Regions from separate parts of the Pseudarthrobacter sp. NPDC080039 genome, predicted to be linked through region 2. Evidence: riboswitches for the same ligand, from Rfam matches in the RefSeq annotation. Region 2 holds a riboswitch; each other region holds the start of a gene.

Region 1 (7,611 bases), on a different contig from region 2:
CCACAGGGGTGGGCCGGGTGCTTGGGTGTGCGGGGAGGAGTCCGTCGCCTTCGAAAGGGTCAGGAGCGGAAGCGTGGCGCTCCTCATATTCCGCGTCTGGATTTTGTGCAATCCCCCCGGACCTGTACGCGGCCCGGTACATATTGCTGTGGATAACCAGGATCAGGCTTAATATCTAGGTACGCCCGGGAGTGCAGGAGCACAACCGGCAGCAGGAAGATAAGGCCGGCCGAAGGGCCGGCTCGGCAACCGCACCTGGCAGCGGCCAGGAAGTTACACAGAACGGCTTGTGAAAATGGAATCCCTCGCGGTCCCGGTCCTTATCCTGCTCGCGGTGGTAGCGGGGGTCACGCTGGCCTACCGCGCGGTCCGGAAACGCAGAACAGCCGATGATGCCGCCCGGCCCCAGCCTTCCGTCTCCGCCAAAGAGCTTGCCCGCGCAGCGGCCGACAGGCTGTCGGAAGACCAACACCGTCGGCTCTACGCCCTGATCGCCCAGGACCAGGGCTTGGCCGCCATCAAGCTTTACCACGAGGTCACAGGAGACGGCGTCCGGGCATCACGTGATGCCGTCGGCGCTCTCACTGCCCACCCGCAGCCCTATCGGAGCCAGGCGCCGCAGCAGGTCGCCGAACAAGACGAGGACCAACCAACGCGGTTCCCGTACCGCTACCGCGCCATTGCCAGCAAGGGCGATGTCACCCGGGAAGTAAGCAGCAACATGCTCAACGACGAGATCTACGGCAGGATCCGGACCCTGGCCCGCAACGGTGAGACGGAGGCCGCGGCGAACGCCTTGACGCGGCACTCTGATATTTCAATCACGCAGGCACGGGAGTTCATCGCCCTGCTGGACGATTAGCGCGGCCCAGCAATGCCGGCGAGCAACTGCTCGAACGGGAGGGACTCCAGCGGAGCGGGCTTCCTGCCGGGCTGGGGCCCTTCGAGCAGCCGTGTGAACTCGCCGGCGGCGCGTTCAATCCGGTCCCCGAGCGACCCTCCGCCCTCTTCAGCGCTCCCCCAGTCCTGGGGTCCTGCAAAGACGCCGGTGGCAGCCATGCGGGTGCGGAGGTAGCTGAACAGCGGCCGCATGGCGTAGTCAAGGACCATCTGGTGCCGGTCGGTGCCGCCGGTGGCGCCCAGCAGGACCGCCTTTCCGTCCAGCGACTTGGGGTCCAGAACATCTATGAAGGACTTGAAGAGGCCACTGTAGGACGCACTGAACACAGGGGTCACCGCGATGATTCCGTCCGATGCCTCCACCGCTGCGATCACCTCCGCCAGGCGGGGGGCGGCGTAGCCGGTGACGAAGTTGTTGGCAATGTCCACGGCCAGGTCGCGGAGCTCCACGACGTCCACGTCCACCTGGTATCCGCCGGCCATAAGCTGGCGCCGGGCAGCTGCTGCCAACTGGTCCGCCAGCAGGCGGCTGGAGGAGGGTACGCCGAGCCCTGCAGAAAGGACGGTGATGCGGCGGGTTTCCATGGCATTCTCCTGGTGCTTGTTCTATCCATCATATATGCGTTTGCATCTACATGAGTGAACTGCTTGCGCCAGGAAAGTATTCCCGCCCGACTAACAGGCCTGCCCCTGTTAGAGCATCACGCTTCCCCGAATGCCGGTGGTGGAGTAGCCGCCCACCCAGATGTCCCCATCTTCGGCACTGACGTGGATGCGGCCCGCCCGGCCCAGGACAGTCCCCTGCGACGCCACGTACCGCTCCGGGGCCCTGCCGGTCTCCATCAGCCACTGCGCTGCTCCGGCATTGAAGCTGCCGGTGACAGGATCCTCCGCCATCGCATCACCGGGCAGGAACGTGCGGACTTCGAAGTCGGGCCCGTCGCCGGCAGGGCAAGGACCAATGGCACCGATCTTCAGGTTGCCCATGGCCGTATAGTCCGGCGCGAGGGCCAACACCTGCTCGGCAGTCTCGAGCAGGACCCCGATCCATTCGGGACCGTTCACCAGCCAGGACGCGTCGAGGATGTCTTCTGCGCGCACCCTTAGCGCCGCGGCCAGCTGCCGCCGGACCGACGCTTCCACGGCGCCGAATCGTGTCAGGGGCGGCGCGGCGAAAGCCAGCCTGCCGCCGTCGCGCTTTACCCGGACCAGCCCGGCAGCGCATTCCTGCACCACATAGCCGTCGGATTTGGGAACTCCGCCGGCTTCCAGCCACGTATGGGCCGAGCCCAGCGTTGGGTGCCCCGCGAAGGGAAACTCTTCCGTGCCCGTGAAGATCCTGACCCGGTAGTCGGCGCGCGGGTCCTTCGGCGGCAGGAGGAAGGTGCTTTCAGAAAGGTTGGTCCAGTTCGCAAACTGCTGCATCGTTGCTGAGTCCAGGCCCTCGGCATCAAGGACAACGGCGAGCGGGTTGCCCCGGTAGGGCTGGCCGGAGAAAACGTCGACCTGCTGGAAGGGGCGGCTGCGCGCTGTCGGATTCACCGGAGCAGGTTACCACCGGCACATGCGAAGACCCCCACCGCCGGAATCCGGCGATGGGGGTCTTCTGCAGTCGTAACTGCCGGGCCGTAGGGCTACTTGCCTGCCACTACGTCGAGCTCGATCACAGCGGCAACGTCAGCGTGGAGGCGGACGTTGGCCTGGTAGGAACCGACCGACTTGATGTGTGCGGGCAGTTCAACCTTGCGCTTGTCGATCTTGCCAAGGCCAGCGGCCTCAACAGCGTCAGCAACGTCGCCCTGCTTGACGGTGCCGAACAGGCGGCCGGACTCGCCAGCCTTGACGACCAGCTTGACCGGCTTGGCGGACAGCGCAGCAGCCTGCTTCTGAGCATCTTCCAGGGAAGCGTGCTCGCGGGCGGCGCGGGCAGCCTTGATGGACTCAACCTGCTTCTCGCCACCCTTCGACCAGGTCAGGGCGAAGTTGCGCGGCAGGAGGTAGTTACGTGCGTAACCGTCCTTGACCTCGACAACATCGCCAGCTGCACCGAGACCGGTGACTTCGTGGGTCAAAATGAGCTTTGCCATGTTAGTTAATCCCTTCCTTAGCCGCGGCCAGCGCCGGAGTAAGGCAGCAGAGCAACTTCGCGGGCGTTCTTGATTGCCTGGGCGATCTTGCGCTGTTCCTGCACCGTAACGCCGGTAACGCGACGGGCGCGGATCTTGCCGCGGTCGGAGATGAACTTGCGCAGCAATGCTACGTCCTTGTAGTCGATGACAGTGATGTCAGCGGCCTTCAAGGGGTTGGACTTTGGTTTGGGCTTACGGAGTTCAGCCTTAGCCATCGTGGAGCTCCTATTCTAGGGAGCCCGTGGATATTGATCCACGGGATGGTGGTGGTCCGACGGCGGCAGCAGCTTGAGTGCGTTGCGCACCCTTGCCGTCCCGGCGCCGGGCCGTTGTTTGGGTTTAGAAGGGAGGTTCGGAATCGGGGCCGTTGCCCCAGCCGCCTGCGTTGGACACACCGGGCGTGGCCCAGGGATCGTCCTGTGCAGCCTGCTGGTTGCCGCCGCCCCAGCCTCCACCGGAGTTGCCGCCCTGGTTTCCACCAGAGTTGCCGCCTCCGAAGCCACCGCCGCCGCCACCGCCGAAGCCGCCGCCACCTTGGCCGCCGGAGCGCTGGGTACGGTTGACCTTGGCATTTGCGTAGCGCAGGCTGGGGCCGATTTCGTCGACCTCAAGCTCGATAACGGTGCGCTTTTCGCCTTCTTTTGTTTCGTAGGAACGGCTCTTCAGGCGGCCGGTCACGATAACGCGCATTCCCTTGGTCAGGGATTCGGCAACGTTCTCGGCTGCTTCACGCCACACCGCGGCGCGGAGGAACAGGGTCTCCCCGTCCTTCCACTCGTTGGACTGGCGATCAAAGGTACGGGGGGTGGAAGCAATGGTGAAGTTCGCTACTGCGGAACCCGACGGTGTGAACCGCAATTCCGGGTCATTGGTGAGGTTACCGATGACCGTAATGGTGGTCTCGCCTGCCATCTACTGCCTCCTTGTTCGATCCTGGGTGAAGAGTGCGTTTCCTGCGGGGTAAAGAATGAGGACCATTGCTGAATTACTCAGCAACAACCTTCTGCTCTTCGGGGCGGGTGATCTTGGTGCGCATGATGGTCTCGTTAAGAGACAGCTGGCGGTCAAGTTCCTTGGCGGTCTCCGGCTTGGCAGTGAAGTTCACCACGGCGTAGATACCTTCGGACTTCTTCTTGATGTCGTAAGCCAGACGGCGACGGCCCCAGATGTCAACCTTCTCGATGGTTCCACCATCGTTGGTGATGACGTTCAGGAACTTCTGAAGCGACGGCTCAACGGTACGCTCTTCGACCTCGGGGTCGATGATTACCATCAATTCGTAAGGACGCATATGTGAACCCACCTCCTTTGGGCTAAGCGGTTACGGCATTTCCGTAACAGGAGGTTCATTTGCGATTCCATGCAATGCCTCGCCTCCGGAACGGGGGCAGGACGCAGCACAGACTTCAATATCCTAGTGCATTTGGACCCGATAGGCGATTCGCGCTTGACTCAAGGCTAGTCCCGTGATGCCTGCCGCGGCGTCCCTGGCCGGGCTATGTGGATAACCCGCCGCCCGTCACGTCCGGGAAAGCGATACCCCTTGAGCGGTACACCAGGACGTGAGGCCCGTTACCTAATTGTGATTTTCGCCGGCGTGTCGTGTACGGTCATGGGGGGCCGCCCCCAGCCGGCCTCAATCCCGGAGGACGCCCAGCTCTGCCGCCTCCGTGATCCACCAAGTTTCCAGGCAGAGGCGGGGGACCCGAGTGTCACGGGCCTGGCTTACGCCTGCCCTCGGGGTGAAGCCGCATCCAGGCGGCCGGATGGCCTCATCCGAACCCGACAGCTAACTCCGCAGGCGTTGAGAGGTAAAACCCCATGCCCGCATTCCTTAAAAGCAGCGCGAACCCGGCGCACCGTTATCAAAATGAAACCGCCCCTGCCACCGCCACCCCGCCAATGCCGGCGGCCAAGCGAAAAGTGAGCCGGCTGCCTTTGCCCCTCACGGCCGGACTCGCCGCCGCACTCCTTGGCGCTGCGTCCCTTGGCCTCGGCCTTGCCCAGGGCAATGACACGGCGGACGTGGCCCGAGTGGCCAGCGCCGCCGGCACCGGCAGTGAAGCAACGCCGCAAACTGCGACTGCTCCCCCCTCCGCCGCACCGGCTCCCGCCCCCGCAGTCGAGGCCCCTCCGGCACCCGCACCCTCCCCGGCCCAGCCCTCCGCCCCGGCGGCGGCACCTGCCGGGCCGGCTCCCGCGGGCGACTCCCCCATCGCCGTGGCGCCCGCCGCGGCGCAGCTGGCAAACAGCGGCACCCCGATGCCGACCGGCGTTCCCGGCAACTGGACCATGACCTTCGCGGACGAGTTCAACGGAAACGGCCTGGACAGCGCCAAGTGGGCCAGCTGCTGGTTCTCGCCCGGCTGCGGCACCATGAACAAAGTCTCCACCAGCCCCTCCAACGTTTCGGTGGCCAACGGGAACCTTGTCCTGGGGCTCAGCTCTTCCACGTCCGGCGCCCTCGTGTCCACCAACCCCAAGGGCGGTGCCGGCAGCGGCTTCCAGTTCACCACCGGCTATGTCGAGGCACGCATCAAATTCCCGGGCAACGGCAACGGGCTCTACAACTGGCCCGCCTTCTGGACCACGGGACAGTCCTGGCCCGCCACCGGCGAGAATGACATCGCCGAGGTACTCCAGGCCAAGATGACCGTTAACTACCACTCGTCGTCCGGCTCGCAGAACCAGGGTGGCGTCGGCGGCAACTGGGCCAACGAGTACCACACGTTCGGGCTGCACCGGATGGCCAACTCGTCGGACGTGTATTTTGACGGCGTCAAAGTTAAGTCCTATCCCACCAATGACGGCAATGCCCCTCAGTACATCGTCCTGAATGTGGGTGCCTCATCCACCAACCCCGCCTACGGACCCCAGTCCCAGGTCCTGGTGGACTACGTGCGCGCCTGGCAGTAGCCGGCCCCTTACCACCGGGTGAGGGGGGCGACGGCGGGACCTCCCGCCGTCGCCCCCTTTCCCGCGGCTTTCCTCAAGGTTGCCTAAAGCAACCGCTCCATGGGAAGTGTGATCCATTACACTCTTGCAATGAGGCTCCTGTACGTGACGGAAAGCGTGCCCAACCGGGATCCGGAACTTGGGGACGGAAGCTCGATGATTCCGTACGAGGTCATCCTGCACCTTCCGGCAGAAGTTGCCGTCACCCTGCTGACTTTTTCCGGCCCGGTCCCCGTACCTGCAGAAATCAGGGATCGCTGCGACTCCGTCTACGAACTGGCCCCCCGGGAAGAACTTTCAGCCTTTGTCCGCTCCCTGGGGGGCCTGGCGGGGCTGGGGAAGCACCGCCGTGACACCCCTTCCGCCCGCGCGGCAGCCGCACGTTTGTCGCAAGGCAGGGACGCCACCCTCATCCACGGCCCCCACGCCCTTTTCCTGTCCCACGAGGTGTCCGGGCCCGTTGTGCTGCAAACAGTGGATCCCTGGTCCATCCGCGCCGGCATGGACACCGCCATTGCGCACACGCTCCGGCCCGCCTACCGGCTGCGTGAACAACTGGCGGCACGGGCTGAACGGCAACTGCCGGTGCGGGCACGCCTCCTGACCGTCGGGGCACAGGATGCCGCCGTGTGGGCGGCAAAACTGGGCCGCCCGGTGAGGAGCATCCCCAACGGAACTGCGGTGGGGAGCCGCACCCGCCGTGAGCGTGGCACACCCGTCGTGTGCTTTGCCGGCAGCCTGAATTACGCCCCGAACGTGGACAGCGCCACCGTTCTGGTAAAGACGATCGCGCCGCGGGTGTGGCAGGAAGTTCCGAACACCCGGTTTGTCATCGCGGGGCGCCGGCCCACACCGGCGGTCCAGGCACTGGCCGGCCCGCGGGTGGACGTCCTGGCAAACGTTCCCTCCATCCTGGACGTCTTCCACGGGTCGGACGTGGCAGTCTTCCCCGACGAACATGGCGTGGGCATCCGCAACTCCGTGCTGGAAGCCCTCGCTGCAGGGCTGCCCGTGGTGGCCACCCCGGTGGCGGCCAGGGAACTGCCCGCGCACCCGCTGATGACCGTGGAAGGCAGCCGGGACCGGCTTGTCCGCAGGATAGTGGAACTTCTCACCGCGCCGGAACTGCCGCAGGGGACTCCTGCAGCCGTTCCGGCGAGAGGTCCGGCAGGAGAGGTCCGGTCATGGGACACCGTGGCCGGCGAATACCTGGCGGAAGTACGGGAGGCCGCGGCCTCCCCATCCCCGGCCGGCCGGCTTTCGCCGACGAACGGGCAACCGTGACGTACGCGCCGGGGGAACTGGAACGCAAAGGGGTCCGGGGAGCCCTGTGGCAGGGGCTGGCCTTCGCCTCGGGCAGGGTGATCGTCCTGGTGACCACGGTGGTGCTCGCTCGGCTGCTGTCGCCCGCGGAATATGGCCTCGTCGCCCTTGCGCTGGTACTTATGGCATACGCGGAGACCATTGCCGACGCCGGCGTGGGCCAGGCCCTGGTCTACCTGCCCAGGACGCAGGTCATAGCGCGCTCGGCCCTCCTGCTGTCCGTCACCCTGGGGGCGGTCCTGGCCGTTGCGGCGGTGCTTGCGGCGGACACCGTGGAGGATCTCGTCGGGCTGGACGGTGTGGC
Region 2 (7,611 bases):
GACACCAGCCGCAGGGTTTCCGAGATTGCGCTCAGGGCCGCGTTCCGGCGCAGTGCCGCGGTGGTCCGGCCGAGCTCCGGAACCGGCGGTGCAAGGGTGAAGTCGTCAATGATCGCGCCGCCGCGAAGGGCAAGTCCCACGCTGTGCGGCAGTTCCACATGGGCCGCGTCCAGCGGCACCAGCAGTCCGCGGGCAAGGAGCCAGTCAATGGGCCCGACGTCGGCCCCTTCCGACGTGACCGATGCCTTGCGTTGCGCCTGGGGGACCGCACCCATGGCCCAGTTCCGGAACTTGGCAAGCAGCGCCGCCGTGCGCTCCGGAGCGTGGGCGAGGATGTCCTGCAGTGCCGCCGGAGAGGACGTCCAGTGCTGCAGCGACAGCGCGGCTTCCATGGGGGTGGTGGCGTTATGGACGGCAAATCCGGTGCGGTGCAGTTCCGAGACCAGCTGTACTGCCCGCTGCGCGAACGCCGGCTGCAGGCGGACCAGTTCCGTGTAGCTGCGGCCCAAGCCGGCAGGGTAGATGCCCACCACGTCCTTGAGGGAGCCCACGGGCAGGTAGAAGCGCTGCCCGGCGGAAGTGGAAGGGGTGCCGTGCGGGGGAGCGGCCGGATGTACCAGGGCAAGCTCCTGCAGGGTCCGCAGGATCTCCTCGATGACGGCCAGGGACGAACCGCGGATCAGGTGGTGCAGGCCCTCCGCGGAGGTGCTGTGCCCGGTGTCGGTGTTGGTGCACAGGTGCAGGGTTTCCAGGACCTGCATCTGTGGCCGGTTGAGCCGCTCAAGCGCCCGCTGGACGCTGACCCGGGAAGTGGCGCGTGCGGCCAGGGCGGCGAAGTCCGGAACAGAGGGGGAAATCAGGTCCGGCCGCGCGGCGAAGAGGGCACGCAGCGAATCGTCGGTGCGTGCCTCCAGGTCCTTGCCGAGCGCACGAATAAGGGACATCAGTCCAACGTTACCGCTGCCCGGCCCTTCCGGACCGGCGCCGGGCTGCCACACCGTCCAGGACCAGCAGGAGCATCAGGATGAAGGCCACCGGCAGTCCGTAGAGGGCGGCATAGGTGATCCACGTCGGGGCCGCGGACCCGGCGAACGCAAGGGCCATGACGGTTCCCACGGCCACAAGGGAAAGCACGGCAATAACAGCGGCAAGGACCATCAGCGGCCGCCGGTAACGCAAGGAGGTCATGGTCGTAACGCTACAGCGGCCAGGTGGCTGCCAGCGAAGCCGGGCCTGCGGGCGGGGGCTGCGTGCCTTGCGCCTGGGGCGGAACAATGCCTTCGGAAGCATGAACTGGGCACGCGGCAGGATAACCTTGAAGGATACAGACCAACACGGTTTGCGCGTGCCATACCTTGAACCCGCACAACAATGCGGATGCGGTGGCAGGCGGCCGTGTCTCATGACAGAACGAAGAAGGTTGATTACGTGCCTACCGGCAAGGTCAAGTGGTATGACAAGGATAAGGGCTTTGGGTTCCTGGCGGGGGAAGACGGCCAGGAGGTATTCCTGCCGAAGTCGTCGCTGCCCGAGGGCGTAACGGAGTTGAAGGCCGGAACCCGGGTGGAGTTTGGCGTGGCGGATGGCCGCAAGGGGGCCCAGGCGCTGGGCCTGCGGGTGCTGGACAAGACCCCGTCCATTGCCAAGGCCAAGCGCCCCAGCGCCAAGGACCTCGCTCCGCTGGTGCAGGACCTGGTGACCGTCCTGGACAACCTTTCCGGGACCCTGTCCAAGGGCAAGTACCCGGATGGCAACAAGGGCAAGGCCATCGCGGCCGCCCTGCGCAAGGTTGCCGACGAGCTGGACGTCTAAGCGCCGATGAATCCCCAATCTGACCAGCCGGGCACGCCAGTGCAGGAGCAGGGTGCCAAGACTCCGCCCAAGCGCAAGGCAGGCGTGCCGGTCTGGCGTACGGGCAAACCGGACGCCTTCCTGGCCGCTGCGGTTGATGCTGCCCGGACCGCGGTGGAAAGCATCACGCCCGCCGCCACGGTCGGAGCGCACCTGGCTGCCAAGAGCGAAGGGGACCGGCTGGTCACCCACCTGTTCGAGTCCCGGTTGCCCGGTTACGCCGGCTGGCAGTGGTACGCGGTACTGACCCGCAACTCGCGCTCCAAGGTGGTCACGGTCAACGAGCTGGGCCTGCTCCCGTCCGAGGATTCCATCCTTGCGCCGGAGTGGGTGCCGTGGGCTGAACGCGTCCGACCCGAGGACGAGCAGCAGCAGGAACCCGAGGACGGACAGCAGGAAGAATCCTCCGCAGTGGGAGATGGGTCTGCGGACGAAGGGCGGTCCGACGACGGCGCGGAGCCTTCGGACGGGGCAAGGACTTCCTGACCACACGCAAACGGCGCCGCCCGGGACCAACCCGGGCGGCGCCGTCGTACGTTAACCGGCTGCTACTTGCGCAGTTCGCCCACCACATAGTCGATGCTGGCCAGCAGAGCCGACACGTCGTCGGGCTCGATGGCCACGAAGGTGGCGATGCGCAGCTGGTTGCGGCCCAGCTTGCGGTAGGGCTCGGTGTCCACGATGCCGTTGGTGCGCAGGACCTTCGCCACGGTGGCAGCATCCACCGATTCGTCGAAGTCGATGGTGGCAATGACGTTGGAGCGTTCCTCGGGCTTGGCCACGAACGGGGCGGCAAATTCGGACGCTTCCGCCCAGCTGTAGATCCGGCCGGCCGAATCGGCGGTGCGGGCCGCCGCAAAGTCCAGGCCGCCGCTTGCGTTCAGCCACTGGACCTGGGCGTCCAGGGTTACCAGGGTGGACAGCGAAGGCGTGTTGTAGGTCTGGTTCAGGCGGGAATTGTCGATGGCCGTCTGGAGGTCCAGGAAGTCCGGGATCCAGCGGCCGCCGGCTTTGATGCGGGCGGCGCGATCCAGGGCGGCGGGGGAGAAGAGGCCGAGCCACAGGCCGCCGTCTGAGGCGAAATTCTTCTGGGGCGCGAAGTAGTAGACATCGCTTTGGGCAACGTCCACGTCCAGGCCGCCGGCAGCCGAGGTGGCATCAATCAGGACCAGCGAGCCCTCGTCGGCTCCGGACACCCGCCGGACCGGGGCGGCAACGCCCGTTGAGGTCTCATTCTGCGGCCAGGCGTAGACGTCCACGCCGGACTCCGCCTGGGCTGCGGGCCGCGTGCCCGGTTCGGACTTGATGATGGACGATGCGTCCAGGAAGGGTGCCTTGTTGGTGGCTGCAGCGAACTTCGACCCGAACTCGCCAAAGGACAGGTGCTGGGCTTTCTTCTCCACGAGGCCGAAGCTCGCGACATCCCAGAACGCGGTGGAGCCGCCAACGCCGAGGACCACCTCGTAGCCCTCCGGGGCGCGGAAGAACTGGCTCAATCCTTCACGGATGGACCCCACCAGGTTCTTCACCGGTGCCTGGCGGTGGGAGGTGCCCAGAATGGTCTTGGATGCTGCGGCCAGGGCATCGATCTGTTCCTGCCGGACCTTTGACGGGCCGGCCCCAAACCGCCCGTCTTTAGGCAGGAGGTTGGCAGGGATCGTGATGCTGGTGTCGCTCACAGGTGCTCCAATTCGGCAGGGACGGGGGCTTTGGTCCGGACGGTCTGGTGAAGGGTTGCCGTCGGCGGCGGCTGCGCTGTTGGCCCTCCCATTCTGCCTGAATAGTCGCGGCGCGCGGGAACCGGCTGCTTCAAAGTCCAGACACTGAGACAGGACACCCTCGGCTATTCGGAGTAAGTCAAAATAGGCTAAGCTTTTCCCCGGACTACCTCGCGGGAACAGGCGGTACGGTGGGACAACGCAAGGTACTGCGCTCGAGGAGCTGAGCTGGATGACGGATCTGATCGACACTACGGAGATGTACCTCAGGACCATCCTGGAGCTTGAGGAAGAGAACATCGTTGCCCTGCGGGCCCGTATCGCCGAGCGTCTGCGCCACTCCGGGCCCACGGTTTCCCAGACCATCGGCAGGATGGAACGTGACGGACTCGTGGTGGTCTCCGGCGACAGGCACCTGGAACTGACGGACACGGGCCGCAAGCGGGCCACCGAGGTAATGCGGAAGCACAGGTTGGCCGAACGCCTGCTTGCCGACGTCATTGGTCTGGACTGGGCCTACGTCCACGACGAGGCCTGCCGCTGGGAGCACGTCATGAGCGAGCGGGTGGAGCGGCGGATCTACGAGATGCTGGACCGGCCCACTGAGTCTCCGTACGGCAATCCCATTCCGGGGCTCGCAGCCCTCGGCGGACAACCGGGACCCGGCTTTGCCGATGGCGCCATCAGCCTCGTGGAAGCGATGAAGAACTACGGCCCTGCCTCCGGGGTAACCATCAGCCGGCTGGCCGAACCGATCCAGGTGGAGCCGGAACTGCTGGCACAACTGGACGAAGGTGGCATCCGGCCCGGCGCTGCCGTGGCGCTTGAGCGTGTAGGCGACTACATCTCCGTCCGGGTGCCGGGTATTGAAGGCGCACTGGAACTCCCGCCGGAGGTCGCAGCCCATGTTTTCGTCGCCGTCCGCCAGTCCTGACCGGGGCAGTTCATACCCCGTGACAGCCCTTCCACGCAAAGATAACGGAATTGTTACCTAGGGTCTTTAGCCCCTATAGTGGAAGCAATCGTTGATACTTAAGCGTTACCTGATCCGGAGCCGAGCTCTGCCAGCGGATCAGGTGAACGAGTCGTAACTGGCAGAGGCGGGGGAACCACAACCGGCAGCGGGGGACTGCCTTGGGGTGAAGTCCGTCAGCAGCAAGCCTCTCCAGTGAAGGATTCTTCCGGGAATACCCCTGTGCCGAAGCTTGCCGGTGGCGGGCCGGGTCTTTGATCTCTCTGACCCGAATCCGACAGCTAACTCCGCAGGCTTCTCCAGAGAGGAACCCTTCTTGACCACGCAGACCCCCAGGGGACGCCGCCGCGCGGCCGGCCCCCCTTCGGCAGCCCGGATTGTCGAAGGTGCCGCAACGGAGCGCCCCCGCGACCTCCACCGCGATGCCCGGCGCAGGCGGGGTCCGTTCCGGCAGATGACGGAGTTTGCCGCCGCCAGCGGCATAGGCCAGAAGGCCGGGATTGCCCTTGCCGCCACCGGTCTAGCCCTGACAGTCGCCATGCCCGCCACGAGTCCGGTTATGGCGACGGATGCGGCCGGCTCCGCCCCCCTGGCGGCATCGTCGGTCAGTCCGCAACCCCAGATTTCCGCGGATATTGGCGCTCAAATCGATTTCAGCCGCTCTGCAGTGGTGACCCAGGCGGACCCGGACGGGAAGCTCAAGCAGCTCCTCAGCGCCCAGTCGGCCGGCTCCGTGACCCGCGCGGCTTCCGCCGGCACGCTCTCGGCACCGCTCGCCTCGCTTGTGACCGCCTCCCCCTTCGGTTACCGGGTCAGCCCCATTACCGGAGGCGCCGGCGACTTCCACCGCGGGCAGGACTTCGTGGCCCAATGCGGGACGCCTGTTATGGCTGCCGCAACGGGAACCGTGACTTTCGCAGGCTGGCACCAGTTCGGCGGCGGAAACCGTGTGGTCATAGACCACGGCAACGGGCTGGAGACCACCTACAACCACCTGTCGTCCTTCAACGTCAAGGTGGGGCAGACCGTGTCCAGGGGAGACGTTGTGGCCCTGAGTGGTACCACAGGCGCCTCCACGGGATGCCATCTGCACTTTGAGGTCCAGGTGAACGGCGAAGTGGTCGATCCGATGGGTTGGCTGTAACCGTATGATTGCCAACTCTCAGATCCGGGTAACGTGCCGTGACCTGAATGTGACATTCAAGCAGAACTCCTGTACCGTCTAACTTGCGTCAACTTTTCCGAAGTTGACGCTCTTGAGTGGATTGCCTAACTCTGCCACCGCTCAAGGTCCGTTCGCATTTCATCGTCTGGCAGGGGCGGGGGAACCAATTTTTGGCCTTCTCTCCAGAAGGCCTTGGGGTTAAGTCACAAGCTTCCCAGGAAGCTTGTGACCGGGTGACTCCCATCCGAATCCGACAGCTCACCTCGCAGGCATTGGGAGAGGCTACCTTCGTGTCTTCACGCCATCATTCTGCGCGCCACCGTGCCCAAACGGTGCGCACCAACCCCTTGGATGCCGTATCCAGGGCCATGACTGCAAACGCCGGAACCGTAGGGCGCCAGGCTGCCGTTGTGGCCGCCGCATCGGGCCTGGTTCTGAGCATGGGCCTGCCGGCCACTGCAGCTGACACCACTGCCGGTGTCTCCGCTTCCACCGAGTCCGGTTCGGCGCAGACGTCGCTCGCCGTGACCGCCGCCCCCACCGCCACGGTTTCCTTTGAACGGCCCACCGTCAAGACCACCGCTGCTCCGGCTCCCGAGCCCCAGGTCGCCGTGCAGGAAGCTGCCCCCGCAGCCCAGCCGGCTGCGGGTGCAAAGGTCACGGCAGCCGTTGCCACCGGCTCTGCTCCTGCCGCACAGCCTTCCGCCAGCGGCAAGGGTGCTGCCATCCTGGCCGCGGCCTACGCCCAGCTGGGCGTGATGCAGGACTGCACCATGCTGGTCACCAACTCCCTGGCCGCCGTCGGAATCCACTTCCACGACTGGCCTGCCGGTTACCTCTCCCTGGGCCGCACGGTCAGTGCAGCCGAGGCGCAGCCGGGCGACCTCATCTACTACGCCAACGGCGGCTCCGGAATGGCCCACATCGCTGTGTACGCCGGTAACGGCATGGCTGTCCACGGCGGCTTCAACGGAAACCAGACCGTGGTGTTCAGCGCCAACGTCGGTTCCGGCCCCGTCTTCATCCGCGTTTCCTAATAGCTAACCCCCGTTCGGGACGCGCCGGCATGCCCCCAAGATGCCGGCGGGTCCAACTCCCTCTGCCCGGCCACAGCCGCCTGAGGAAAAACGAAAGAGAGAACTGATGACGACTCGTGCTACCGCACGGCACCGCGCCGAGGTCACCAAAACCAACTCAATCGCTGTTATCGCCAAGGCTGTCACCGACAACGCCGGCGGAATGGGCCGTCAGGCCGCTGTGATTGCCGCCGCTTCCGGTCTGGTCCTGACCAGCGGCATCGCCGCAAATGCCGCTGATGCCAACGCCAAGCGTGATTCCGCGCCGGCGTCCGCCATGGAAGTTGAATCCGCCGTCGACGCGCCGATTTCTGCGGCTTCCACCATCGCCATCAGCTTCGAGAAGCCGGCTGTGACCACGACGCCGGCTCCCGTCGCTGAGCCCGAGCCCCAGGTTGCGGTGCAGGAAGCTGCCCCCGCAGCCCAGCCGGCTGCCGCTCCGAAGGTCACGGCCACGCTTGCCTCTGCTCCGGCCGCTCCTGCCGCCCACCCTTCCGCCAGTGGCAAGGGTGCTGCCATCCTGGCCGCGGCCTACGCCCAGTTGGGCGTGGTGCAGGACTGCACCATGCTGGTCACCAACTCCCTGGCTGCCGTCGGAATCCACTTCCACGACTGGCCTGCCGGTTACCTCTCCCTGGGCCGCACGGTCAGTGCAGCCGAGGCGCAGCCGGGCGACCTCATCTACTACGCCAACGGCGGCTCCGGAATGGCCCACATCGCTGTGTACGCCGGTAACGGCATGGCTGTCCACGGCGGCTTCAACGGAAACCAGACCGTGGTGTTCAGCGCCAACGTCGGTTCCGGCCCCGTCTTCATCCGCGTCAGCTA
Region 3 (7,611 bases), on a different contig from region 2:
CCTCGGCGTGGGCGGTGGGGTCGCCCAGTTCCTCCCGTTGGTTGCGTCCGGAACCCAGCACGCCGCCGTCGGGCCCAATCACCACGGCGCCGATGGGCACGTCCTCGGTGGAAAGGGCACGGCGGGCCTCGATCAGGGCAAGGCCCATCCAGGCGTCGTGTTTCTTTTCGGGCAAAGGCATGGCTCAATGATAGTTTCGGGGATACTCAGGTTACTTACCGATGCCGGGAGGCAGCATGGACACTCTTCGGGACCGCATAAGTATTTGGTTCAAACCCTATGCGGCGCTGGTGCTGACCATCCTGGTGGGCGGCGTGATCATCGTGTCCCTGGCGCTGCTCGGAGCTGAGGTCTACGACAACGTGGTGGACTCGGCCGGGCTTGCCAACCTGGACAAACCGGCTTTGGCCTTTGCCGAAAGCCTGCGCAGTCCCGGGCTGGATGCATTCGTCACCGGCTTCACGAACATCGGCGGCGGCGTGGGCATGCCCATCCTGGCCAGCATCCTCACTGCGTGGCTGACCTTCCTCGGCCGGAACTGGCGTCCACTGATCCTGGTGGGCGGTGCTGCCGCGGCCTCCATCACGGCCACCACTTTGGGCAAGAAGCTCGTGGGACGTACCCGCCCGGACCACGCTGACGCCGTTCCCCCTTACGAGGACTCGCCCTCTTTCCCCAGCGGGCACACGCTGAACACCACAGTGGTGATCAGCCTGATCGTGTACCTCATTTGCCTGCAGTTCCAGTTGATGTGGGTCCGTGTCAGCGCCATCACGGCCGGCACCATCTTCATCATTGCGATGGGCCTGAGCCGGGTTTTCCTTGGCCACCACTGGCTGACGGACGTCATGGCGGGCTGGCTGCTGGGGTTTGCCTGGGTGGGCGTGGTGATTATGGCCCACCGGCTGTTCCATCTCATCCGCAGGCGGGAGCATGCCGGCGCTGCGCCGTCGTTCGACCGTCCCATTGTCCGGGACGTCGTGGCCCAGGAAGTGCACGAGGGTGGAGGCTCCGGACCCGGGAAGGGCAGCGCCGGATGATAGTTTTGGGGGATGCGCACTCTCGTTGTTGACCACCCCCTGGTCGCCCACAAGCTCACCGTCCTGCGGGACAAGAACACCCCGTCGCCGGTTTTCCGGCAGCTGACGGAAGAGCTGGTGACCCTGCTGGCGTACGAGGCCACGCGGGAGGTCCGCACGGAGCCCGTGACCATCGAGACGCCGGTCAGCACCACCATTGGCACGGCCTTCACCAAGCCCACCCCGCTGGTGGTCCCCATCCTGCGCGCCGGCCTTGGAATGCTGGAGGGCATGACCAAGCTGGTCCCCACCGCTGAGGTGGGCTTCCTGGGCATGGCCCGGGACGAGGAGACGCTGGACATCATCACCTATGCGGAGCGCCTTCCGGAAGACCTGACCGGGCGCCAGGTCTTCGTCCTGGATCCCATGCTCGCCACCGGCGGCACCCTGCGGGAAGCCATCAAGTTCCTGTTCAAGCGCGGGGCGTCCGACGTCACGTGCATTTGCCTGCTGGCGGCCCCGGAAGGACTGGCCCGCCTGGAGGAGGAGCTGTCCGGTGCCAACGTTCACGTCGTTCTGGCTTCGATCGACGAGAAGCTCAACGAGAAGTCCTACATCGTTCCGGGCCTCGGTGACGCCGGTGACCGCCTCTACGGCATCGCAGGGTAGTTTTCACCCTTTCTGGAAGCTGTCCCTGCCGCTAGCCTGTGCGCATGGACTGGAAACTCGAACTTGTGTACGTTCCCGTCACGGGCGTTGACCGCGCCAAGGACTTCTACGTCAACAAGGTGGGCTTCAACGCGGACTACGACGAGCGGCCATCCGACAACATCCGCTTTGTGCAGCTGACGCCGCCCGGCTCGGCCTGCTCCATCAGCATGGGCGAAGGGCTCCTTGACGCCCCTGCCGGCACGGGAACCAACCTCCAGCTGGTGGTCGACGACATCCACGCGGCGCACGACCAACTGAAGAGCAATGGTGTGGACGTCAGTGATATCGAGGTGCTTCCCTGGGGCCATTTCGTGTATTTCGCCGATCCGGACGGGAATAAGTGGTCGGTCCAGTACATCCCGTGGCGGAATGCGGGCCGGGGCGCGGGGCAGGGCGGGGCGGGGGCCGCGCCTTAAGGCAAACGGCGGCCCGCATCGTGGTGATGCGGCCCGCCGTTAGCTGCCGGAATGTCCCCGGTCCGGGAGTGCCTAGTACCAGTTGTGTGCCAGGTGGAAGTTCAGGGCTCCGCAAGGCGACTGGTAGCTCTTCTTGATGTAGTCCAGTCCCCAGTTGATCTGGGTGCGGTAGTTGGTGAGGTAGTCCGCGCCGAACGTTGCCATCTTTTCGGCAGGCAGGGACTGGACGATGCCGTATGCGCCGCTGCTGGCATTGGTGGCCGTGGTGGTCCAATCGGATTCCTTGGTCCACAGCGTCTGCAGGCACTGCATCTGGTCCGGGCCCCAGCCAAAAGAGGACAGTTGGCCGGCAGCGTAGGCCTGGGCACCGGCAGGATCGTTAATCGCGACGGCGGGTGCCGGCTCGGGTGCGGGAGCGGGCGCCGGCGCCGGTGGGGCAGGGGCGGGAGCAGGTGCCGCAGGGGCGGCCGCGGGAGCTGGTTCGGCCGCCTGCGGTGCCACGCTGATGGCGGCCGGAGCCGGGTTCGTTGCCGGGTTGGAACGGATTTCGCTTTTCTCGATACTCATTTGGGCATCGGACGCAGCGGTGGAAGAGTTGGACCCGGTGGATGACACCGGAGTCATGCTGCTGGTTGCCTGACCTGCTGCGCCTACCCCCACCAGCACCGCACAGGATGCTGCGAGGATCCCGGCGCGCTGGCCGAGGGTTGTCTTCTTTGCCCGCTGCGCGGCCCGGTGTTTAGCCTTGGCATGCAGGCGTGCTTCTGCCTTGTTCTTGGACATGATTGATCGCCTCTCACACCTGCGGAGTTAGCTGTCGGGTTCGGATGAGGGCATCCGGCTGTACGGAAAGATCACGTACTGGCTTAACCCCAAGGGCATTCATTGCCCGGGACGGTGGGTCCCCCGCCTCTGCCGTTGCTCAATCGGGAATCCGGGGAAGCGGCAGAGCTTGGCGTCAACCCGGGATATGCGGCCCGAACGCGGACCGCACCCAATCGACGGTACAGGAAGATCGCGCGAAAGTCACATTTAGGTAACGGAAGTCACGCGCTCGGGCGCGCCGCATTGCGCCTGCACCGTCTTCGCGGGGCAGGCGCAATGCGGCGAGGAGACCTGCCCGTTACCTCGCCAGCAGGTAGACCGTGGTGCCGCCGATGCTCTGTGGCGCAAAGTTGTGCGCCACCCACTGCGCTATCTGTGCAGCGGCATCGGATCCGCTGCTGGAGCGCATGGTTCCACCCGCGATGAAGTAGTGGATTTTCCCCTGCGCCACCAGGTCCTGGAATTCCGCCAGGGTAGGCGAGGGATCGGTGCCGTTGAAGCCGCCGACCGCCATCACCGGCAGTTCCGTCGCCAGCTGGTAACCGGCCGCGTTGTTGGAACCCACCACTGCTGCGGACCACGTGTAGTTGGACGCGCCGTCCTTCAGCGCCGCCACGAGGTCGGCGGACGGGGTGGGCGCGCCCAGGAGCCCGCCCATGCCGCCGCCGCGGCCACCGGCGAAGCCGGCTCCGCCGCCAAATCCGGTTCCGCCCTGTGCTGCGCCGCTGAAGGTGCCCTGTTGCCTGATGCCGCCAGGGGCGGCCGGCTGCCGGGTCCCGCCGGTTCCGCCAGGAGCGCCTCCGCGCCCGCCTGCGCCGGCACCGCCGGGGCCGAAGCCCTGCACAGGCCCCGCGCTGACGATTGCTCCGCTATGGGCGGTCGCCGCCGTCGTGATGGAGTAGGCCAACGGTCCGGCGAGCGACGCTGCGATGGCGAGCGCCGCCGTCGTCCGTTGGAGGGAACGCGGGCGCAGGAAGCTCGTGAGTCCTGCGCCTGCTGCGGCGGCCAGCCCTCCCAGCAGGACCACCCAGCGCAGCCACGGGCCATAGGCGGTCGTGGTACCCAGAAGGTAGAAGGCCATGAGGCCCGCTGCCGCTACGGCTGCAGCGAGGAGGGAAGCTGCAACGGCCTGCTGCCGGTGCTGCCACAGAAGGACGGCGCCCAGGCCGGCCAGCCCGGCGATCCCCGGTGCCAGTGCCACCGCGTAGTAGGGGTGGATGATGCCCGCCATGAAGCTGAACACCAACCCCGTGACCAGGACCCATGAGCCCCAGATGATGACAGAGGCACGGACGGCATCAGTGCGGGGGGCGCGGCGTCCCACCCACAACAGGCCCCCCGCGAGGATCAGGGCTGACGGCAGAAGCCAGGCGATCTGGCCACCGAACTCGCTGCCGAACATCCGCAGCAGGCCGGGAATGCCCCAGCCGTTGCCGCCGCCCACGCTGCCCGTCTCCTCGCCGGTCAACCGGCCCAGCCCGTTGTAGCCGAGGGTAAGTTCCAGGATGGAGTTGTTTTGTGATCCGCCGATGTACGGCCGCATGCCGGCCGGCGTCAGCTCAACGGCCAGCAACCACCATCCGGCCGAGGCCACCATGGCCGCCCCTGCAGCTCCCAGCCGGAGCAGCCGCCGGGGCAACCTGCCCGGCCCCGCCACTGCATAGGCCAGCGCGAAACCGGGAACCACCAGCAGCACCTGCAACTGCTTGGCCAGGAATCCGAAGCCCAGGAACACGCCGGCCAGCAGAAGCCAGCGCAGCCTGTCGTCCTGCACGGCGCGGAGGACAGCGTAGGCGGCAGCGGTCATGAGCAGCACCAGCAGCGCATCCGGGTTGTTGAACCGGAACATCAGCGTGGCAACCGGGGTAAGGGCCAGGACCGCCGCGGCCAGCAGGCCCGCCCGGTGCGCCAGCCGGGCATCGCCGGTTGCCGGCGCGGCCGTCCGGCGCACAGCCAGATAGAGCAGCCATGCCGTCCCCACCCCCATGAGCGCTTGGGGAACCAGGATGCTCCAGGAGCTCAGGCCGAAGAGCCGGACCGACAGCCCCATGACCCACAGGGAGGCCGGCGGCTTGTCCACCGTGATGGAGTTCGCGGCGTCGGAGGAACCGAAGAACCAGGCAGCCCAGTCCTGTGATCCGGCCTGGGCTGCCGCCGAATAGAACGCGTTTGCCCAGCCTGAGGCCCCAAGGTTCCACAGGTACAACACTGCGGTGCCAGCCAGTACTGCCGCCAGTTCAAGCCGCCGGCGGAGTGCCTGGGGGTCGTGCACGACGCCGGCAGAGGCTGCACGTGGTGCAGGAACCCGGTGTCCGGGGGCGGTTCGGAGTGCAGTTGCATGGGTTGGGGAATGGCTGGTCATCGCGTCCTACTTGGTGAGTTTGTACACGGTGGAGCTGCCGACGGTCTCGGCCTGGAAGTTGGCCTGGACCCACGCGGCCACCTCGGAGTTGCCGCCCCGGCCACCCATGCCGCGGCCGCCCATGCCGCCGCCCTGGATGAAGTAGCCGATCTGGCCTTTGGCCACCATGTCCTGGAACTGCGCGAGGGTGGGGTAGGGGTCCCCGCCGTTCCAGCCGCCCAGCGCAATGACGTTGGTGTTGGTGGCAAGTTCCAGGCTTGCCGCCTGGCTGGCGCCGGAGACGATCGCGGACCATTTGGTGGTGGTGGACGAGAGCAGTGCGGTCACGGCGGCGTCCGCGGGTCCCTCACCGCCGGGTCCACCCGCCGCGCCACCCGGACCACCGGCAGCCGGGTCGGCGCCGTTGGCCGGACCACCAAATCCGTTGGCGGGATCGAACCCGTCGGTGCCGGTGGTTGCCCCGTCAGTGCCTGCAGCTGCATCCCTGCCGTCGGTGCGGTCGCCGCGGAAGCCCGCGGCACGGTTTCCAAAGCCGCCCGCCGACGAACCCGCCGGCCCCGACGTCGGAATGGAACCGGCATGTGCGGTCGCAGCAGTGGCAAGGGTCCAGGCGGCGGACCCAAGTCCCCCGGCAAGAAGCGATATGACGACGACGGCGGCCGCACCCGCGCGCCGGAACCGTCCGGTGGTGCGCCCTGCGTCGAGGCGCAGCAGGATTGCCGCTGCGGCGAGGACGCCGAGGACGATGATGGTCACACGGAGCCAAGGCAGCCACGATGCATCGCGGCCGAGCAGGACTGCGGACCACACCGAGGTGCCGAGGACGGTCACGGCCAGGACGATCCGGGCAGCCCAGGATTGGCGGCCGCGCCAAAGTTCCACTGAGCCAATGCCTACCAGTGCCGCGATCGCCGGTGCGAGCGCCACGGAGTAGTAGGGGTGGACTATTCCGCTCATGAAGCTCAAGACTCCGGCGGTGACCAGGAACCAGCCGCCCCACAGGACCAGCGCGCCCCGGCCCGGTGAAGTGCGTGCCTCACGGCGCGTGAACCACAGCCCGGCCACCAGCAGGATCAGGGCGGCGGGCAGGAGCCAGGAGACTTCGCCGCCAAAGCTTGTCCCGAACATCCGCAGCACGCCGGCCGCACCGCCGAATCCGCCGTTGCCGCCCCCGAAGCTGCCTCCCGGCCCTCCGGCAGCACCTCCGGCGCCACCGCCGGGCATGCCTTCGCCGGACCCGGTGATCCGGGCCAGGCCGTTGTAGCCGAAAGTCAGTTCAAGGAAGCTGTTGGTGGTGGACCCGGCCATATACGGACGGTCCGAGGCAGGGGTCAGCTGGAAAAGGGCAACGTAGCTGCCGGCCACGACGAGTATTCCGCCCAGTGCGCCGAACAGATGCGCCACCCGCCTGCCCAGCGTGGTGGGCGCGGCCCACAGGTAGGCGAGCCCCAGCGCCGGAACGACCAGGAAGCCCTGCAGCATCTTGGCGAGGAACGCCAGGCCGATCACGGCTCCTGCTGCAACAAGCCACTTCCAGCCGGCACGTTCGATGGCCCGGGTAGTGAAGTACGCTCCCAGCACCAGGCACAGGGTGAGCATGGCGTCCGGGTTGTTGAACTTGAACATCAGCGCCGCAACGGGCGTCAGGGCCAGGGCGCCGCCGGCCACCAGGCCGGCAGCCGGTCCCGAGACCCGCTTGACGGTCAGGTAGAGGATGCCGACGGCGGCCACGCCCATGAGTGCCTCCGGCACCAGCATGCTGAGCGGCGAGAATCCGAAGATCCGTCCTGCGAGGGCCGGAATCCACAGTGCCGCGGGCGGCTTGTCGACCGTGATGGCGTTGCCGGCGTCCAGTGACCCGAAGAGGAACGCTGTCCAGTCCTTGGTGCCGGCCTGGATGGCTGCCGCGTAGAAGGAGTTCCCAAAACCGGTGGCCGCGAGGTTCCAGAGGTAGAGGATCCCGGTGGCCACCAGGAGAGCGGCTGCTGAAGGACGGACCCAGCGGGGCTGGCTGCCGAAGGCGTAACGTGTCCAGCGCCGGTCAGGATGGGCCGCTTCGGTCCGGGGCGCTGCGGGCTGTGCCGCGGGTTGAGGGGCCACGGCCGGTTCGCCCGCTGGGGGCTGGGGGACAGCGGTGGAACCGCCACCCGCCGTTTCGATGGTGGAGGTCATGATGCTGCCGTTTCTGTGGAGGTGGCTGAAGTGTTGAGGTTGGTGGGGCTGGGGCCGCCTGCGGCGGCCGACTGCCCGCGGGGTGTGCGTTCACGGAAGACCCATA
Region 4 (7,611 bases), on a different contig from region 2:
CAACGATACTCAGCGATACAGGACGGCACCAGAGCCGGAAGGGGACCGGGAGACCTGCAGCAGGCGCGGTAACTGCCGGCGCGGCCGGCTGCCGCGAAGTGCAGGATTCCCCGAAGCCTCAGGTCCTGCGCAGGGTGAGGATCTGTTCCGCGCGGCCGAACGGACCCTGCCGGTCGTGCAGCACAGTCGAGGTGAGGCCGATCCCGTCGCTGCCGAACGACACTGCGTTGTCCAGTCCCAGCCACTCCCCCTGGGGGCGGCGGTACATGTGGACCTGGAGGTCCAGGTTGGGAAATGCGTAGCTGTCTTTGCCCGGAGGGACCCGCGCGGCGATGCCGTTGGCGGTGTCCACCAGGCCCATCAGGCGGGCAAAGTCGCCGCTGTCCGCGGTGCTGGTCAGCGGGTGTTCGGTGCGGAGCCACACTTTTCCCGCACCCGGCCGGTGCCCTTCGGCCACCCGCATCTCGAGGGACCGGATGTAGCCGCCGGGCCAGACGGCGGAACCGTCATAGGGCTTGCATTCGTCAGGGCCGGGTATCGCTGCGTCCTCGACGGCGGCAACCTCACTGGTGTCGCTCGTGAGCATGCGCCAGCCGGTGGCACGGATCGCCGTCCTCCCGCCCGCCACCAGCTCGGCCTGCACCAGTTCGATGGTGCGGCCGGCCCGCAGCGTGGCGGTGTCGATCCGGAAGTCGCCGCCGGGGATCAGGCCAAGGATTTCGTAGCTGATGCGGGCCATCCGCATGTCATCCCTGGGCTGGTGCCGTTCCAAAAGGTCTGCCAGGAGGCCGGATGCCGGAGCCATGTGCTGCTCGTGGACATTCCAGGCGCCCTGCGCGTGGATGGTGGACCGGAACCGGCCGCCGCCCAGGTCCTGGTAGTAGAAGTTGCCCTCGGCGAGTTCGGGCAGGTCTGCGGTCAAAGCTGGCCCCTTACGGAAGTTCAGTGAATTGCCACTAACTCTATCCTTCGCGGTGGACGGCACGCCGGGACGGCACACGAAATGTTGGAGGGTGCGGGTGGCAATCGGACTAGAGTAAGGAACTGGTCCTGTCGGCAACCCTCAAAAGAGGTGTTTCATGCGCGTCATCAGCTACAACCTACGCAAGCACAAGGCCAGCGGCGAGCTTCTCGCCCTGGCCCGGAACCATGACATCGATGCGCTGTGCCTCCAGGAGGTGGATGCCAGCGACCTCCCGGAAACCCTGGGCCCGCTTCACCTGGCGGACGCCACCAAGGGCAACCGGCTGGGATTGGCCATCTACTACCGGACCAGCCGGTTCACGGCGCTGGACACGCAGTCCTTTGCCCTGAAGAAATCCATGCATGACCGGGTGCTGGCCCCGGCCCACGAGCGGCTTATCGGCACCAGGGTGGTGGACAATGAAACCCAGCATGAGCTGGTTATCGGTTCATTCCATGCCGCGCCGCTGACGGCCTCCAACTCGCTGCGGCGCAAGCAGATCCATGCAGCGCACGCAGAACTGCTCAGCATGGGCAGGGGCCTGATGACCCTCATGGTGGGCGACTTCAACTACCCGTTCTTCACCAAGAACCTCGATATGCACATGAAGAACTCCGGCTATGCCCTCTCCCTGAGCAACCGCCGCACCTATACGCGGTACAAGGTGTTCAAGGGCCACTTCGACTTCGCCACCTCGCTGGGCCTCGACATTGCGAGCGTGGAAACCCTGCCGCGCGGCAACTCAGACCATCTGCCCATCCTGGTGAGCGCCGAATACGGCGAGGGCTACTAGCGGGGCTCCGCCAGCCCGTCCAGCGCCACCAGCAGGTCCGGCCACGCTGCCGCGAAACCGGGATGCAGGTCCAGGGAATCCACCTCGGCAACCGGAACCCAGAGCAGGGCGATACTCTCGGGATCGCTGATGACGGGGTCGAAGGATTCCTGCACCTGAACCACCACCGTGGTGTAGGACCAGTACCCATGGTCCAGCACCGAGGTGAACAGCACCTCCACGCTCTCCGACGGGACGGCAGCCTCCTCCCGGGCTTCCCGGAGGGCGCCCTCAACCGCTTCCTCACCTTCGTGCAGCGCACCGCCGGGCAGGCCCCAGGTTCCGCCGTTATGGCTCCATACGGCGCGGTGCTGCAGGAGGACTCCCCTGGCCGGATCCCAGGCCAGGACGCCGGCCGCGCCAAACCTGCCCCAGAACCGGCCGCGCTCGCCTTCCACCCAGGCATCGCCGGGATCGCGGGGGCCGGTCCGCTGCGGCGGAGTGGAAGACAGGCTGGAGGTAGGGAAATGGTCCATTGCCCCAGTTTGACAGGTGAAGCGGCGGGACGTCAGGTGCCCTGCCCGTGGTCGACGGCGAAATCACCGCCGGGATACATGACAGTTTCGTGGCCGTCGTCGAACCGGACAAGATAGGGCGGCCCACCACCCGGACCCCGCACCTCCAGGATCACCCCGTGCCGGTCTGCGGACCCCACATTCCTGCCGCGCACCACGATCCGGTCACCTTGGGCTGCCTCCATGGCAATCACCTCCACGCCCCAAGGGTACGGCTCGCGGACGCGCCGGAAAAGGGCCGCATGGCAGGATTCCGGTATGCCGTTGAACCTCCTGCTGCTCGCCGACACCCATGTACCCAAACGCGCCCGGGACCTGCCGGAACAGGTGTGGTCCGCCGTCGAAAAGGCCGACGTGGTCTTCCACGCCGGCGACTGGGTGGAGGCAGCGCTGCTGGACCAATTCGAACGCCGGAGCAAGCGGCTGCTGGCCGTCCATGGCAATAACGACGGCCCTGAATTACGCCGGCGCCTGCCCGAAACGGCAACCGTCACTCTGGCCGGAGTCCGCTTTGCGATGGTCCATGAGACCGGCCAGGCCAAGGGCCGCGAACTTCGGTGCGAAGCACTCTACCCCGATGCCGATGTGTTGGTGTTCGGCCATAGCCACATCCCCTGGGACACGGTCTCGCCGCGCGGCCTGCGCCTGCTGAACCCTGGTTCCCCCACGGACCGCCGCCGCCAGCCCTCCTGCACGTTCATGGAGGCTGCGGTAGACGCCGGCCGGTTGACTGACGTCAGGCTGGTGGGAGTCCGGCAGGGCTGACGCGCCAGTGCCCGCGGCCGCTTGGCAGGGCGGTATCCATTGCCTAGGCTGGGAACCATAAGCATGCTTAGCTTCCAGGCTGTGGCGGTTTGACCGCAGGATGCTTCAGTTCCGGGGCGACGAAGAAGCCCGAGTCCGCACGAACAGGAGGACCACCATGACTGACCAGTACACCTTCCGCAATCCCGTAACTGCCTACGAAAAGATCTCCCCGCCCAAGCAGCACCAGCCCGAACCGGGCCTCGACGCGGGACTGCAACCCAAGGCCGACCTGGGCGAAGAAACCTACCGCGGCACCGGCCGGCTGGAAGGCCGCCGCGCCATTGTGACCGGCGCGGACTCCGGGATCGGCGCCGCAACGGCCATTGCCTTCGCCAGGGAAGGCGCCGACGTCGTGCTTTCCTACCTGCCGCAGGAAGAGGAGGACGCCTCGCGCATTGCCGGGCTCATCGAGGCGGCCGGCCGCAAGGCCGTCAAGGCGCCGGGCGACCTCAAGGACCCTGCGGCGTGCCGGGACCTGGTGGACACCGCTGTGGCCGTCCTGGGCGGGGTGGACATCCTGGTCAACAATGCCGGCAAGCAGGTGGCCCAGGAGGATCTGCAGGATATTACCGACGAGCAGTTCGACCACACCCTGAAGACAAATGTCTACGCCATGTTCTGGGTGACCAAGGCCGCCGTCCCGCACATGCCGGCTGGCTCGACCATAATCAACACCACGTCCATCCAGGCATACAACCCCTCGCCCACGCTGGTGGATTACGCCACCACCAAGGCCAGCATCAACAACTTCACGAAGGGCCTGGCCCAGCAGCTGGCGCCCAAGGGAATCCGGGTGAACGCAGTGGCTCCGGGGCCGATCTGGACACCGCTGCAGGTCAGCAGCGGGCAGCCAAAGGAGGAACTGCCGGAGTTTGGGCAGTCCACTCCCCTGGGCCGTGCAGGCCAGCCGGCCGAACTGGCACCCGCGTACGTCTTCCTGGCCTCGCCTGAGTCAAGCTACGTGGTGGGCGAGACGCTGAACGTCAACGGCGGCAGCCCCACGCCCTAGCAACATCCACGGGCCCGGCTGGCCCCGCCGGCAGGCGTCACCCGGCTTCCTGGCCGGCCAGGAGCTCGTCGGTGGAAGGGTCCGGCTCGCCGTCGAAGAACTGGGCCAGGACGGTCTTGAACACTGTTTCTCCGGGCGCGGCCCGGAGGAACAGTGTCATGGACGACCGCAGCTTCTTGGCGTCGATGCCGCCAAAAATCTCGTCGGCCGACTGTTCAGCATGGTTGGCCAGGACCAGCGCGCATTCCAGGAGTCGCGGCCCCAGGACTTCATGGTCCAGGTAGGCGCGGGCCTCGGCCAGCGAGGAGATGGCGTATTTGCGGGAGGTGGCACTCTGCCCCAGCCCGGCGATCTGCGGAAAGATGAACCACATCCAGTGCCCGGACTTGCGGCCGACTTGAAGCTCCCCCAGCGCCTGCTCATAGGTTCCGCCGCTGTTTTGGGCGGCGACATAACGTTCAAGGTCAAAGGGCTCATACATAGGGATCTCCTGGGTTCATTGTTAAAGCGCCAAATCTTTTTCAAGGGCAGCGGCCGCTGCCTGCAGCTGGGGGTCGGGATCGCCGCGCCACCGGGCCAGGACAACGCCGGCCCGCTGGCGGTCCCGCTCCCCGAGCCCGGCCAACAGCGGAGCCAGGACATCGGCAAGCAAGGGCTCCGTCAGGTCGGTTGCCTGGGCAGACCGAAGGAACCCTTCCAGCCGGGTCAAATCCGAATGCCGGAGCAGCCGCACCCTTGACTGCAGCAGCACCACGGCGGCCAGGCGCCGCTCGAACACGGGACGGGAGCCTGGTCGCGGCTGCCCCCACAGGGCGGAGGCCAGCATCACCGTTCCATCGTGGTCAAGGTCCTTGAACTTGCGCAGCGCGTCCCGAACCGTGCCGCGGACGGCCCCCACGGAAGATCCGTAGGAGGCCAGCGCCCCGCCCAGCCGGGCTCCGACGTCGTCCGCCCGATACCAGGCGCCCTCGTTCCGAAGGGTCCGGTCAACAAACTCCGCCGCCGCGGAAACGACGTCCGCAGCGGTCATCGCCCGCGCCCTGAGGAGGCATGCCGGATGCAAAACGGAGTCCACGGCCGGGCCTCCAGCCTGCCTTCCGCGATGGGCTCCCCGCACTCGGCGCAGGTTCCGTAGGTGCCCGCGGCCAACCGGGCCAGGGCCGCCTCGATCTGGTCAAGGCCAGCTGAGCTTTGCTTCAGGAGCGCCGCGGCCTGCGACAACTCGAAGGCTATCGTGGCGCCTTCCGGATCGTGTTCGTCGTCCACATTGGAGTCCTGGCGGGCTGAATTAGCCGCCTCGATGTCGGCCCGCAGCGCCGGCAGCAGCGCCATCCGCCGCTCCCGCTCCTCCTCGAGCAGCGCGCGGAACCGGTCGAAATCTGGCATGGGGAAAGCCTAGCGCGTCCGTCAGTGCCGGTTCAGGGGTACACGCCATCCATTCGATTGCTCAATCCGAGAGGAGAAACTCGTATGTTATCCAAATGTGACAATTAGTCCGAGCGCGGGTTATGGTCTTTTGGTGTCCCTCTCAGACGGGACATTCCCGTCAGCATGCCGAGCCCTGCCGCTGACCATGGGATTCAACCGCTCCAGCTGGCAGGGACGGGGGAACCAAGTTTCCACGGCCACTTGCGGCCTTGGGGTTAAGTCGACAGCGCCTCCGTCCATCGCGGAGTCACTCCGGCCGGGTATCTCCAGCCCGAACCCGACAGCTCACCCCGCAGGCATGGGAGAGGCGATCAACCGTGTCAAAAAATTCCACTACCGCCCGTCACCGCGCGACTCCGGCCCGCTCCATTGCGCTCGAAGGCATCGCCGTGACAGCCAGGTCCCAGGCCCGCTCGCTGGGCCGTCCCGCACTCGCCGTTGCAGCAGCCTCCGGCATTGCCTTCGGCGTCGGCGCCCCGGCCCACGCCGGTGTGACCGGTCCGGATACCACTGAGAAGACCAATGTCCAGGCATACTCCGCGCCCGCTGCCCCCGCCGCGGCCACGGGCACCATCCACACTGTTGTTTCCGGAGACACCCTGGGTGCCATCGCGACGGCCTACGGCGTCAGCCTGAACGACGTCCTGTCCGCCAACGGACTGGGACTGTCCTCGATCATCTACCCGGGCGACCAGATCCGGATTCCCGGCGCCGGTTACACCGCCGCACCGGCTCCCGCCCCCGCAGCAGCTCCCGTCCAGGCTGCGGCGGCCACGGCCCCCGCGAACACCGGCATGAACATGTCCTACGCGTCCGCCACCACCGGAACCGGAACCGGCGCTGCCATCCTGGCGTCCGCTTACAGCCAGATCGGTGTGAACCAGGACTGCACCGCCATGGTGGAAAAGGCCCTGCGTTCGGTCGGCAAGAGCGTTGGCGACCTCGCCCCCACGCAGTTCTTCCAATACGGCACCGTGGTAGGCAGCCCGGCGCCCGGCGACTTGATCATCACCTCCGGCCACGTTGGTGTCTACGCTGGTGCCGGCCAGGTTGTCAGCGGCGGCGTCAACGGCTACACCACGCAGGTCCACCCCATCAGCTGGCTCAGCGGCTACTCCGTGGTCCGCGTAGCCTAACCTGCGGGCAGGCGGCCGCCTCCCAGGAGGTCCGGCCAGAGCAGGAGGGCGGCGTCCGGTGTATCCGGCCGCCGCCCTCCTGTCGTTTGCCATCCGGCCGCCACCTGCAGCCAGGCCTCAAGGCAGGTGCGCGGGGGAACCTCAGGTTCCGCAGAACGTCATGTATTTGCCAAAGTCTTCCGGCGGCCCTTCCATGTAGTGTTCCAGCCCGGGCCGCTCGGTGAAGGGATTGCTGACGGCATCCAGCAGCTGCTGCAGGGGTGCCAGGTCTCCGGCAGTGGCGGCGGACAAAGCCTCCTCCACGAGATGGTTCCTGGGGATGTAAGCGGGGTTTACGCTGTCCATCAACCCGGCGTCGGGCCTGAGCTCCTGCCACCTTTGCGCCCACGCGTCGAAGGCTGCCAGGTCAAGCACCATGCCGCGGACCGGACGGAGATCGCCCCTTGCCGCGTTGCCAAGGTTCCGGAAGAAGCTGGTGTAGTCCACCGGGCCGTCCTGGAGGATGGCAATGGCGTCATCAATGAGTCCCGAGACGGCGTCCGGGTGGTCCTCCCTGGCGTGCTCCAGGCCCAGCTTCTTCCCCATGCCGCTGGACCACGCCTTGCTGTAGTGTCCGCGGAAACCGCCCAGTACCTCGACGGCCGGGGCCACCGCCTTTTCCTGGTCCTCGTCGATGAGCGGCAGCATTGCCTCGGCAAGCCTGGCAAGGTTCCATTCGGCCAGCACAGGCTGGTTGGCGTAGGCATAGCGGCCGCTGACGTCGATGGAACTGTAGACGGCTGCGGGATTGAAGGTGTCCATGAAGGCGCAGGGGCCGTAGTCGATGGTCTCCCCGGAGATGGTCATGTTGTCCGTGTTCATGACGCCGTGGACGAATCCGGCCAGCATCCACTGTGCCACCAGTTCAGCCTGCGCTGAGA

The links. Region 2 has a riboswitch for cyclic di-AMP ahead of AB0313_RS13530 (peptidoglycan DD-metalloendopeptidase family protein). Riboswitches for the same ligand answer to the same signal wherever they lie in the genome.
Region 1: linked by a shared signal. The riboswitch ahead of AB0313_RS10620 (glycoside hydrolase family 16 protein) and the one ahead of AB0313_RS13530 (peptidoglycan DD-metalloendopeptidase family protein) in region 2 are both predicted to bind cyclic di-AMP.
Region 3: linked by a shared signal. The riboswitch ahead of AB0313_RS12795 (hypothetical protein) and the one ahead of AB0313_RS13530 (peptidoglycan DD-metalloendopeptidase family protein) in region 2 are both predicted to bind cyclic di-AMP.
Region 4: linked by a shared signal. The riboswitch ahead of AB0313_RS01735 (LysM domain-containing protein) and the one ahead of AB0313_RS13530 (peptidoglycan DD-metalloendopeptidase family protein) in region 2 are both predicted to bind cyclic di-AMP.

The regions. Positions count from the first base shown of each region.
Region 1 covers NZ_JBFBKY010000007.1:121,164-128,774, forward strand. Annotated here, with positions in the region: gene AB0313_RS10585 (hypothetical protein) at 296-862, shown strand; gene AB0313_RS10590 (FMN reductase) at 859-1,485, opposite strand; gene AB0313_RS10595 (PhzF family phenazine biosynthesis protein) at 1,594-2,442, opposite strand; gene rplI (50S ribosomal protein L9) at 2,535-2,987, opposite strand; gene rpsR (30S ribosomal protein S18) at 3,005-3,244, opposite strand; gene AB0313_RS10610 (single-stranded DNA-binding protein) at 3,369-3,941, opposite strand; gene rpsF (30S ribosomal protein S6) at 4,015-4,320, opposite strand; cyclic di-AMP (ydaO/yuaA leader) riboswitch at 4,696-4,845, shown strand; gene AB0313_RS10620 (glycoside hydrolase family 16 protein) at 4,851-5,945, shown strand; gene AB0313_RS10625 (glycosyltransferase) at 6,090-7,268, shown strand; gene AB0313_RS10630 (lipopolysaccharide biosynthesis protein) at 7,265-7,611, shown strand, end outside.
Region 2 covers NZ_JBFBKY010000011.1:83,398-91,008, reverse strand. Annotated here, with positions in the region: gene AB0313_RS13560 (helicase-associated domain-containing protein) at 1-944, opposite strand, end outside; gene AB0313_RS13555 (hypothetical protein) at 955-1,188, opposite strand; gene AB0313_RS13550 (cold shock domain-containing protein) at 1,429-1,812, shown strand; gene AB0313_RS13545 (DUF3027 domain-containing protein) at 1,819-2,337, shown strand; gene serC (phosphoserine transaminase) at 2,400-3,530, opposite strand; gene AB0313_RS13535 (metal-dependent transcriptional regulator) at 3,802-4,503, shown strand; cyclic di-AMP (ydaO/yuaA leader) riboswitch at 4,612-4,854, shown strand; gene AB0313_RS13530 (peptidoglycan DD-metalloendopeptidase family protein) at 4,859-5,686, shown strand; cyclic di-AMP (ydaO/yuaA leader) riboswitch at 5,799-5,993, shown strand; gene AB0313_RS13525 (NlpC/P60 family protein) at 6,076-6,744, shown strand; gene AB0313_RS13520 (NlpC/P60 family protein) at 6,851-7,611, shown strand, end outside.
Region 3 covers NZ_JBFBKY010000010.1:31,771-39,381, forward strand. Annotated here, with positions in the region: gene AB0313_RS12775 (nucleoside deaminase) at 1-181, opposite strand, end outside; gene AB0313_RS12780 (phosphatase PAP2 family protein) at 237-1,040, shown strand; gene upp (uracil phosphoribosyltransferase) at 1,053-1,688, shown strand; gene AB0313_RS12790 (glyoxalase superfamily protein) at 1,733-2,146, shown strand; gene AB0313_RS12795 (hypothetical protein) at 2,219-2,929, opposite strand; cyclic di-AMP (ydaO/yuaA leader) riboswitch at 2,935-3,096, opposite strand; gene AB0313_RS12800 (glycosyltransferase family 39 protein) at 3,270-5,333, opposite strand; gene AB0313_RS12805 (glycosyltransferase family 39 protein) at 5,340-7,505, opposite strand; gene AB0313_RS12810 (bifunctional glycosyltransferase family 2/GtrA family protein) at 7,502-7,611, opposite strand, start outside.
Region 4 covers NZ_JBFBKY010000001.1:368,338-375,948, forward strand. Annotated here, with positions in the region: gene AB0313_RS01690 (thioesterase family protein) at 119-922, opposite strand; gene AB0313_RS01695 (endonuclease/exonuclease/phosphatase family protein) at 1,080-1,757, shown strand; gene AB0313_RS01700 (NUDIX hydrolase) at 1,754-2,272, opposite strand; gene AB0313_RS01705 (DUF1918 domain-containing protein) at 2,305-2,496, opposite strand; gene AB0313_RS01710 (metallophosphoesterase) at 2,570-3,076, shown strand; gene AB0313_RS01715 (glucose 1-dehydrogenase) at 3,234-4,127, shown strand; gene AB0313_RS01720 (DUF1810 domain-containing protein) at 4,165-4,608, opposite strand; gene AB0313_RS01725 (DNA alkylation repair protein) at 4,630-5,157, opposite strand; gene AB0313_RS01730 (TraR/DksA C4-type zinc finger protein) at 5,154-5,513, opposite strand; cyclic di-AMP (ydaO/yuaA leader) riboswitch at 5,700-5,869, shown strand; gene AB0313_RS01735 (LysM domain-containing protein) at 5,873-6,691, shown strand; gene AB0313_RS01740 (protein adenylyltransferase SelO) at 6,833-7,611, opposite strand, start outside.